DNA from 3 places in the Nocardiopsis sp. CA-288880 genome. Region 1 is predicted to be linked to each of the others. Evidence: riboswitches for the same ligand, from Rfam matches in the RefSeq annotation. Region 1 holds a riboswitch; each other region holds the start of a gene.
The links. A riboswitch is a leader RNA that binds a small molecule or an ion and turns the genes downstream of it on or off. The one in region 1 is predicted to bind cobalamin.

Region 1 (3,330 bases):
GCCGACCAGCTCCGACTCCTCCCGGAGCAGGCGGTCGATGTCGGTCAGGCCCGAGACGCGCACGAGTTCGTAGGTGAGCAGGGCGACGCCGCCGATGACGAGGGCCATGACGAGCAGCGACCGCAGGACGACGCGGCCGGTGAGGCTCACCGGCCGCCTCCGGCGAGGCGGTAGCCCGCGCCGCGGACGGTCTGGATGCGGTCGGCGCCGAGCTTGCGGCGCAGCTGGCTGACGTAGACCTCGACCACGTTGGAGGCGCCGTCGAAGTCGTAGCCCCAGACGCGGTCGAGCAGCTGGGGCTGGGAGAACACCTGTGAGGGGTGGCGGATGAGGACCTCCAGGACGCCGAACTCACGGGTCGACAGGTTGACGGTCCGGCCGTCGACGGAGGCGGTGCGGGCCCCGAGGTCGAGCACGACGCCTCCGGCCGCCAGCACGTCGCCGCGCTCCTGTCCGCCCGTGCGCAGGCGCGCCCGGACCCGGGCCAGGAGCTCGCTCACGCTGAAGGGCTTGACCATGTAGTCGTCGGCCCCGGCGTCGAGGTTGGCCACCCGGTCGCTGACCGCGTCCTTGGCGGTGAGCACGATCACGGGGACCGAGGGGCGGCGCTGCCGCAGGCGGCGCAGCACCTCCTCCCCCGGGATGCCGGGCAGTCCCAGGTCCAGGACGACCAGGTCGACGTCGGGGGACAGGGCCATCGTCAGCCCGTCGATCCCGTCCGCGGCCGAGAGCACCTGGTACCCGGCCGTCTCCAGGCCCCGCCGCACGAAGGAGACGATGCCCTCCTCGTCCTCCACCACCAGAATCGCCAACGCCGTGTCCTCTCCGCCCGTGGTCCCCCTACCTTGGCAGGGACCGATGAACCGTTCCTGAGAGCCACATGAAGACGTTCTTCAGGTGGCTTTCAGGACTCCATCATCTTGCCGCCGCATGCTTGGGGCAGTAGAAACCTTCGAGCAAAGGGAACGCCGATGCAGCGCAACACCGTCATCCTCCTCTCCTCCGCCGCCGCGGCCGGGCTGCTGGCCGTCGGCACGATCGGCTACCTCGTGGTGGACGACCCCGAGCAGCAGGTCGACTCGATCAGGCTCACCGGCGTGACCTCCGGCTCGGCCCCCTCGGCGAACGGGGCGGACGCGGCGGAGCAGAACCCCCCCTCGACCCAGTCGGTGGACGGCCTGGAGCAGCTCGTGGGCGAGCTGCGCGCCGACGGTGACGACGACGGTGACGGCGACGACACCGACGACTGGACGGTGTCCGGTGTCGAGGTCGACTTCGGCCCCGAGGAGTGGCTGCTGACCGGCCCCGAGCTGGAGGACTTCGACGGCAACGGCACGGTCCAGCCGCTCCTGGACGAGCTGCGCGGCCTGGAGGGCACCGAGGTGACGCTGGGTGTGCGCTACGAGGCCGACGACGACCGCGACGACGCCGACGTGTACACCGTCAACGGGCTGGCCTTCCGGGACACCGACGACGGCCCGGCCCCGTGGCAGAACACCGGCGGGCAGGCCGAGGCCGACCGCGACACGGTGTCCGCGAACGCCGCCGAGGCGGTCGGCGAGGGCGCCCGCACCGTCGAGGTCGAGCGCCAGGACGAGGACGGCTGGGACGGCTGGGACGCCGAGGTGCTCGACGCCGGCGGCCAGGAGTACGAGGTGATCCTCGACGCGGCCGGCGAGGTCGTCGACGTGCGCGCCGAGGACTGACCTGCGAGGACCCCGTGCGGCCGTCCCGCGGCCCGTCCCCGCGTCCGCGCGGTCGGGGCCCCGCCCTCCGAGGAGGGCGGGGCCCCTTCATGTCGTCCGGTCGTCCGGTCTTCGGGCCCGGGGACGGGGCCGGTCGCCCGGCACGCCCCGGCCGGACCGACCGGGGCGCCGCCGGAGGCCGGCACGGCAAGGCGGCGTCCCCCGGAGCAGGCAGGAGGGGGTCGGGTACCCTCGTCGGGCCAGTCGAACTCCACTTCGTGGGGTCAGGGAACCCGGTGGGAATCCGGGACTGACGCGCAGCGGTGAGGATGACGGGCGGGCACGTCTGGGGAGAGCTCCCCGGGACAGCCACTGGGGCACGGCTCCGGGAAGGCGCTCCGCACCGGTCGAATCCGAGTCCGAAGACCTGCTGGCACCGGCGGCCACGGTCCGCCGAGTCATCCGCGGGCTCCGCGCACGAGCCCCTGACCCGAAGGACGCGCATGTCCCCGACCGGTTCTCCCCCCTCCACGCGCCGTACGCGCCGCGACCGCTGCCCCGGCGTGCTGAGACCCTGGCCCGCCGAGGACGGCCTGCTGGTCCGGCTCCGGCTCATCGGCGGCCGTGTCGGCGCCTCCTCGCTGCGCGCCCTCGCCGCGGTGGCCGAACGGTACGGCTCCGGCCGTGTCCACGTCACCGGCCGCGCGAACCTGCAGCTGCGCGCGCTGCCGGGAAACGCGGGGCGGCTGGGGCCCGAGGTGGTCCGGGCCCTGGCGGAGACCGGCCTGCTGCCCTCCGTCAGCCACGAACTCGTCCGCAACGTGATGGTCTCCCCGGGCACGGGCACGGCGGGCACGGCCGGGGCCGGACCGGGCGGGGGCCGGGCCGACCTGCGGCCCGTCGCCTCGGACCTGGACACGATGCTGTGCTCCGTCCCGCGCCGCGCCGACCTGCCCGGTCGTTTCCTGTTCGTCCTCGACGACGGGCGCGGCGACCTGGTCGGCCACCCGTGCGACCTGGGCCTCGTCGCCCTGGACGGGGGCGTCGCCCAGCTGAGGATCGGCGAGGGCTGGGGCCCGCTGGTGCCGGTCGGCGAGGCGCCCGCCGCGCTCCTGCGCCTGGCGGACGCGTTCCTGGACCGTCGCGGGGAGGGGCCCGCCGCGCCGTGGCACGTCGCCGAGCTCCCGGCGCCGCTGGCCGGGCCGGCGGAACCGGACCGGCGGCTCCCTCCTCCCGCCCCGCCGCTGCCGTACGGCCCGCTGCCCGGAGGCGCACGGCATGTGCGTGTGCCCGACGGGGGCCTGGACCGCCCGGCCGCCGAGGCCCTCGCAGAGGAGGCGCTCGCCTCCGGGTCCGGCGAACTCGTCGTCACGCCCTGGCGCGGCGTCCTGGTGCCGGGAGGGTCCGTTTCCGCCCCCGGGGAGGCGCGGTGACCGTCCCGCGCCGACCGGGTCGGCACTACGACTACATCGACGACGGGCCCGCGATCTACACGGACTCCTTCGCCGTCATCCGGGAGGAGGCCGAGCTCGGGCACCTGCCCGCCGACGCGGAGCGGCTCGCCGTGCGGATGATCCACGGCACCGGCCAGGTCAACCTCGCCGGGGACCTGGTGGTCCACCCCGGCCTGGTGTCCGCGGCGCGC
Region 2 (3,330 bases), 460 kb from region 1:
GCTACGGGGGCGGGGACGGCTCCGGATTCGGGGGAGCGGCCGACGCAAACCCTACCTATGGGACCAGTACGGAAACTGACACCGCTCACCGCGGTGGGGCAGCCTCCCCCTACGGGGGGCCGCCACCTACTGGTCCCGAACCCGCCAGCCGGTTCAGCGCCGGCGGCTACCAGGAATCCCGTCCCAGTCCTGGATATCCACAGCAGACACGTCCCGCCGCGCATACCGTTGACGAAGCGGTGCATGTCGCGCACAAGGAAGGGAACGACTTCGCGGAGTCGATCGCTCGCGAGGCGCCCGCCCTGTGGGTGGAGGCCGTACTCGCCCGCAGGCCCAGGATGCCCTCCGACCTGGAGGCGCGCCTGCTCCAGGGCTCCTCGCTGCCGATCGACCACCTGTTGCGTGACGAGGTCCGTGACGGACTGCGCCAGGGGTTCTGGCAGGCCCTGGAGCGGGCCAGGTCCTGACAGGGCGCGCGGGAGTGCGAGTAGGGGATGGGGGCGATGCGGTTGACCCACGTGACGACGGCAGAACTCGACCGTTGGGAATTCCACGCTGTCCGGTCCGGTGAGCACGGACGGGTCGCCGCCCAACTCCTGGACCTGGCCAACCGGGTCGACGCGGGGAGCGAGGTCTCGCGCGCGGAGCTGTTCGTGCGCGCGGGGGAGCAGTGGGAGATCGCCCAGGAGTTCGAGCGCGCCTGCTCGGCCTACCAGAGGGCGATCGACGACGGCGGGGCCACGGTGATCGACGCCCGCGCGCTCAGCGCCGGGGCACTCCTGCAACTGGACGAGGTCGACCAGGCCTACGCCCACCTCAAACGCCTGGAGGGCGAGGATCCGCCCGGACTCCAGACCTTCATCCACGTGGCGGAGGCGCTGTACGCGCACGACGACCTGGAGGGCGCCGAGCGGTGGGCGACGGTCGGCGCGCACCGGTTCCTCGACCGGGCCTCCTCGCCCTACGTCCGCGACCTCCTGGTGGAGCTCCTGCGCATCCGGTTCCGCATCCGCACCGACCTGGGGCTGTCCGAGGACCGGCTGGACCGCAGACTCGACGAGGAGTGACCCCGGCCGTGCGGGCCGGGGCGCTCCGGCCCGGACCCGGCGGAGTGAGCTTTCCGACGTGCGGGCGTGCCGCCGACACGCCCGGGGCGGTGGAGGCGCTGATCTGCGCCCGACCGCTCCGGTCCGGGCCCGGCCGCCGCGGACACGGCCGTGTGGTCAGCGGCACCGGCCCGACGGGCGCCGTCCGAACCGCCTCGGAAGCGGCGTTCCGGGCGTTCGGCCGCCCCTCGGGAGGTGCTGCCGGTCCCGGGGAGCCCCGGCGACGATCTAGGCTGTGTCCGGTCGCCTCCCAGCTGCCCAGACGAGGCGCGACATCCCCCTGAACCGGGTGCCCGAGGCCCTCTCATACCACGGCCCACGCGTGTGTTCGACGATCGTCGAAGAATCCGAGAAATCGATGACACGCCATCATCTTGCGGTGTTCCAACGCACGGCCCCCTAGATGTAGTATCTGTCCCGCTGGTGGTTCACCCCTCGGGGTGAGGCAAGAGGGAACCCGGTGCGAAGCCGGGGCTGCCCCGCAGCGGTATGTGGGAACGAAGCCGTCACAGGCACTGGGGACCCCCGAAGGCCCCGGGAAGCGACGGTGCGTAGGCCGCCCACGAGCCCGAAGACCTGCCACCGGTGCGCACGTGAGCGTGCGCCGACGACGGGGCTTCGAGGGTGAGCCGCCGCGACCCACCGGTCGGACGACCGCACGCACCCGGTGCGTCGGTCCCCCGGTGCGTGCCGCGCACCTTGCCCATCGTGTCCCCTCCCCGCCGGGACTCTTCTACCGAGGTTGGAGCCGCTGTATGACCCTTGACGTCGAGGCCGTGCCCGTATCCGTTCGGCCCGAGCCGACCAACGAGGGCGCGCCCCCCGCCGCCGTCGACCGGATCGAGCACGTCGTGACCGAGGCCTGTGCGAGGCTCACCGGTGTTTCGGCGGAGAAGGTCCTCACCGAGGCCCGCCGCGGCTTCTACCCCGGCATCCCCGACGCCGAGGTCGAGCTCGCCCTGGTCATGGCCGCCCGCAGCTTCGTGGAGGTCGACCCGGACTACTCGTTCGTGGCCGCCCGCCTGCTGCTGGACAAGCTGCGCCGCGAGGCCCTCACCTTCATCAGCGGCGCCCCCGACGCCGCAGGGCAGTCCGAGATGGGCGAGCGCTACGCCGCCTACCTGGCCGCCTACGTCGGCCGCGGCATCGACCTGGGCCAGCTCGACCCGGCGCTCGCCGGGTTCGACCTGGAGCGCCTGGGCGCCGCCCTGCGCCCCGAGCGCGACGAGCAGTTCACCTTCCTCGGCATCCAGACCCTCTACGACCGCTACTTCCTGCACAGCGACGAGGTCCGCTACGAGCTGCCGCAGGCGTTCTTCATGCGCGTCGCCATGGGGCTGGCCCTCAACGAGGACGACCGCGAGGCCCGCGCCATCGAGTTCTACGAGCTGCTGTCCTCGTTCGACTTCATGGCCTCCACGCCCACCCTGTTCAACGCCGGCACGGTGCGCGCGCAGCTGTCCTCCTGCTTCCTCACCACCGTCGGCGACGACCTCCAGGCCATCTTCCACGGCATCAGCAACAACGCGATGCTGTCCAAGTACTCGGGCGGGCTCGGCAACGACTGGACCCCGGTGCGCGGCCTCGGCTCGCACATCCGCGGCACCAACGGCAAGAGCCAGGGCGTCGTCCCGTTCCTGAAGATCGCCAACGACACCGCCGTCGCGGTCAACCAGGGCGGCAAGCGCAAGGGCGCCGTGTGCGCCTACCTGGAGACCTGGCACATCGACATCGAGGAGTTCCTCGACCTCCGCAAGAACACCGGCGACGACCGCCGCCGCACCCACGACATGAACACCGCGAACTGGGTTCCGGACCTGTTCATGCAGCGTGTGGAGCAGGGCGGCAGCTGGACCCTGTTCTCGCCGGACGAGGTCCCCGACCTGCACGACAAGTACGGCACCGACTTCGCCGAGGCCTACGAGAAGTACGAGGCCGCCGCGGAGGAGGGCCGGATCAAGGTCGCCAAGAAGATCCCCGCGGTCGACCTCTGGCGTCGCATGCTGACCATGCTGTTCGAGACCGGGCACCCCTGGATCACCTTCAAGGACCCGTCCAACCTGCGCTCGCCGCAGCAGCACGTCGGCGTCGTGCACTCCTCCAACCTGTGCACCGAGATCACGCTGAACACCAGCGCCGACGAGGTCGCCGTCTGCAACCTGGGCTCGGTCAACCTGGCCCAGCACGTGGGCCCCGACGGCCTGGACGCCGAGCGCCTGCGCCG
Region 3 (3,330 bases), 1.1 Mb from region 1:
GGCGTGTCCGTGGGGGCGCCCCTGTCCTGGGGGCGCTCGTAGGCGTCCGGGCCCAGGGCGTCCAGGCGGGCGCGCACGCGGGCGTCCGTGAAGGCGGGACCGCCGCCGGTGCCGCCCGCCGCGTACTCGGCCTCGGCCCCCGCCGAGAGGACGCGGCCGAGGAGGGCCGTCTCATACGCCTTCTGCTTGGCGAAGGCCAGGGCCTCGCGCAGCTCGGGGGCGAGGGAGGTCTCCGCGTCGAGGTCGATCGGCACGTGCAGGAGCGAGCAGGACGTGCTCACCGTCAGCTCGTCCGTGAGGGCGAGCAGGGTGCCGAGCGCGGCCACGGCGGCCGGGACGTCGGTCCGCCAGACGTTGCGGCCCTCCACCACCCCGGCGACCAGGCGGGTGCTGCCGAGGCCCGAGACCTTGACGAGGTCGTCGACGCCCTCGCCGTCGGTGACCAGGTCCAGGCCGACGGCCTCCACCGGGGAGTCCTTCAGGATCCGCAGCGCGGGGGCCCCGATGGAGCCGAAGTAGGTCGAGACCAGGAGGGAGGGGCGCTCGGCGAGGGAGCCCAGGCGCTGGTAGACCCGCTCCAGGAGCCCGACGGCGGCGCGTCCCTCGTCGGTGGCCAGGATCGGCTCGTCCAGCTGCACCTCGGCGGCCCCCGCGGCGGAGAGGCCGGCGAGGAGCTGGGCGTAGGCGTCCAGGAGCTGGTCGAGCAGCTCGACGGGGCGCCAGCCCTCGGGTGCGTCGTCCGCGGCCTTGGCCAGCAGGAGGAAGGTGAGCGGGCCGACCAGGACCGGGCGGGTCGGGAAACCCGCCTCGGCCGCCTCCCGGAACTCGGCGAGGGGCTTGTCACCGACCAGGCGCGGACGGGTGCTCGGCGACAGCTCGGGGACCAGGTAGTGGTAGTTGGTGTCGAACCACTTGGTCATCTCCAGCGGCTGGGCCCCCTGCTCGCCCCGGGCGAGGGCGAAGTAGCGGCGCAGCTCCTCGTCGCGGTCGCCGGCGGCGGCCGGCGAGGCGAACCGGGAGGGCACCAGGTCGAACAGGACCGCGGTGTCCAGGACGTGGTCGTAGTACGAGAACGTGTTGGACGGGATGTCGTCGACGCCCGCCTCGCGCAGCTGGGTGTAGACGCCCAGGCGCAGGTCGGCGGCGATGCCGTCCAGCTCCTCCGCGGTGGTCTCGCCCCTCCAGTACGACTCGGCGGCGCGCTTGAGTTCTCGGTTCGGGCCGATCCTGGGGTAGCCGTGCACGGTGGAGCGCACGGACGGCCGGGAGGCCTCGGGGGTGTCGGGCATGAGCTTCTCTCCCTCGTCGAAAGCCGGGTACCGGCCACGGGGGCGAGCGAGGACGCGGACATGCCCGGGGCCACGCCGTGGGCGTGTGCGCCTGCCGCCGCTCCTCGGCCCTCCCTCGGGGCACGGGACCACCGGCGGCACGGGTGCGCCGCCGGGTGGAGGCAGGTCTTCGGACTCGGGGGCGCGGACGGCGCGGACACCGTCCTCCTACTGGCCGCCGCTTCCCGGTTTCCGACCTTTCCGACCGGATTACCAGTGCTTATGGCGACGTTCGTTCCCTCATACCGCTGCGGGGCAGTCCCGGAGTCGCACCGGGTTCCCTCTTGCGACACACCCCTCCCCTTCCGGGCGCGGCCCGGGTTCCGGGGTGGAGCATGTACCTTCCACGCCTGCAAGTATAGGGAGCACCCCTCCGCCCCTGTACCCGGCGTGCTGCCCTGTGCCCCCGGCCGGAAACAGCGCGAACCCCTGTTGCGCGGTCGGCGTCACAACCGACATGAAGCGTCGCGTGGCCGAGCCCTCCCCCGTGCTCCCCGCGATCGCTCGTTTGAAGATGTACGTGGAGAACCCCTGGTGAACAAGCAGTCCCAACCGACCATGGCCCCCGGTCACCCCCTGTCCACGATCGCGGTCGCGCTGGCGGTCGTCGCGGGGCTGGTCTGGCTGGCCGTCTCCCCGCCCGGCGTGCTCGCCTCCGAACCCGAGAGCGATACGCACCCCGGGTCGGCGGACGGCGGGCCGGAGGCGGGCCCGCCCGCCGCCGGCGAGCCCGACGGGCTGACGGTGGTCGACCCCGACGACGTGGTGGACCTGGCCGAGGCCGAACTCGCCCGCGAGGGCGGGGTGGCCGCGGAGGTCTCCTACCCGGTCGTCCCCGGCGCCGACCCGCTGAGCGACTTCCTGGACCGCGCGCTGGCCGCCGAGGTGGACGCCTTCGAGGCGGCCAACCCCGGAGCGGTCTCCTTCGAGTCCGCGTGGAACCTGACGGCGGCCAACGACGACATCGTCGGGGTCCGCGTGACCCGTGAGGAGACCGACTCCGAGGGAACCCGTGAGGGATACACCACCTACTGGTACGACACCCTCACCGGCTCGACCCACCCCTCCACCGCCCTGATCGCCGGCCAGGCGGAACTGGAGGAGCTGAACGGCCTCGTGCGGGACGCCCTCCCGGGGACCGCGGCCCCGGACGCGGTGCACCCGATCGCCTCGCTGTACGACTCCGTGGGGTTCAACCCCGCCGGCGACCTCGTCGTGGAGTTCGACGCGGGACAGGTCGCCCCCGTGGAAGAGGGCAGGACCCACGCCGTTATCGCCGCCTCGGAGTCCGCCCCCCTGCTGTCGGACCTGGGCGAGCGCGCGCTGCGCTCGGCGACCCGGGGCGTCCGCGACTTCGCCGTCGCGGCCCCGCCCCGGGAGGAGGGGGACAGCCGGGAGACGGCCGTCCCCGGGGTCCTGCCGCCCGCGGGCGAGGACGTCGACTGCTCCGCCCCCGGGTCCAAGTGCGTGGCCCTGACCTACGACGACGGCCCGGGCGGGCGCACTCCCGAACTGCTGGACACCCTGGCCGAGTACGACGCCCGCGCGACGTTCTTCGTCACCGGCTACCCGGTCATGGAGGATCCGCGCACCGTGAGGCGCGCCTACGCGGAGGGCCACGAACTGGCCAACCACACCCTCTCCCACCCCGACCTGGCCGGGCTCGGAGCGGGCGGGATCCGCTCGGACCTCGAAACCGTGCAGGCCCTGGTGTACCGCGAGACCGGGTACACCATGGACCTCATGAGACCCCCCTACGGGTCCACCGACGCGGAGGTCGCCTCGGTGACCGCCGACATGGGCCTGGCCCAGATCCTGTGGAGCATCGACACCAACGACTGGAAGGACCGCAAGTCGTCGGTGGTCGCGGACCGCGCCGTCGACGGCGCCTCCCCCGGGGCGATCGTCCTCATGCACGACATCCACGACACGACCGTCGACGCCTCCCGCGAGATCATCCGGGAACTGGACGAGCGCGGCTACACCATGGTCACCGTCTCCC

Region 2: it holds a riboswitch for cobalamin, as region 1 does, so the genes downstream of both, ACQPYD_RS31370 (ribonucleoside-diphosphate reductase subunit alpha) here and ACQPYD_RS29330 (nitrite reductase) in region 1, are expected to answer to the same signal.
Region 3: it holds a riboswitch for cobalamin, as region 1 does, so the genes downstream of both, metE (5-methyltetrahydropteroyltriglutamate--homocysteine S-methyltransferase) here and ACQPYD_RS29330 (nitrite reductase) in region 1, are expected to answer to the same signal.

What each region holds. Positions count from the first base shown of each region.
Region 1 covers NZ_CP192105.1:6,807,705-6,811,034, forward strand. Annotated here, with positions in the region: gene ACQPYD_RS29315 (HAMP domain-containing sensor histidine kinase) at 1-150, opposite strand, end outside; gene ACQPYD_RS29320 (response regulator transcription factor) at 147-812, opposite strand; gene ACQPYD_RS29325 (PepSY domain-containing protein) at 972-1,706, shown strand; cobalamin riboswitch at 1,931-2,134, shown strand; gene ACQPYD_RS29330 (nitrite reductase) at 2,189-3,118, shown strand; gene ACQPYD_RS29335 (precorrin-8X methylmutase) at 3,115-3,330, shown strand, end outside.
Region 2 covers NZ_CP192105.1:7,267,528-7,270,857, reverse strand. Annotated here, with positions in the region: gene ACQPYD_RS31380 (NYN domain-containing protein) at 1-467, shown strand, start outside; gene ACQPYD_RS31375 (hypothetical protein) at 495-1,067, shown strand; cobalamin riboswitch at 1,514-1,704, shown strand; gene ACQPYD_RS31370 (ribonucleoside-diphosphate reductase subunit alpha) at 1,862-3,330, shown strand, end outside.
Region 3 covers NZ_CP192105.1:5,690,667-5,693,996, forward strand. Annotated here, with positions in the region: gene metE (5-methyltetrahydropteroyltriglutamate--homocysteine S-methyltransferase) at 1-1,289, opposite strand, end outside; cobalamin riboswitch at 1,450-1,624, opposite strand; gene ACQPYD_RS24655 (polysaccharide deacetylase family protein) at 1,887-3,330, shown strand, end outside.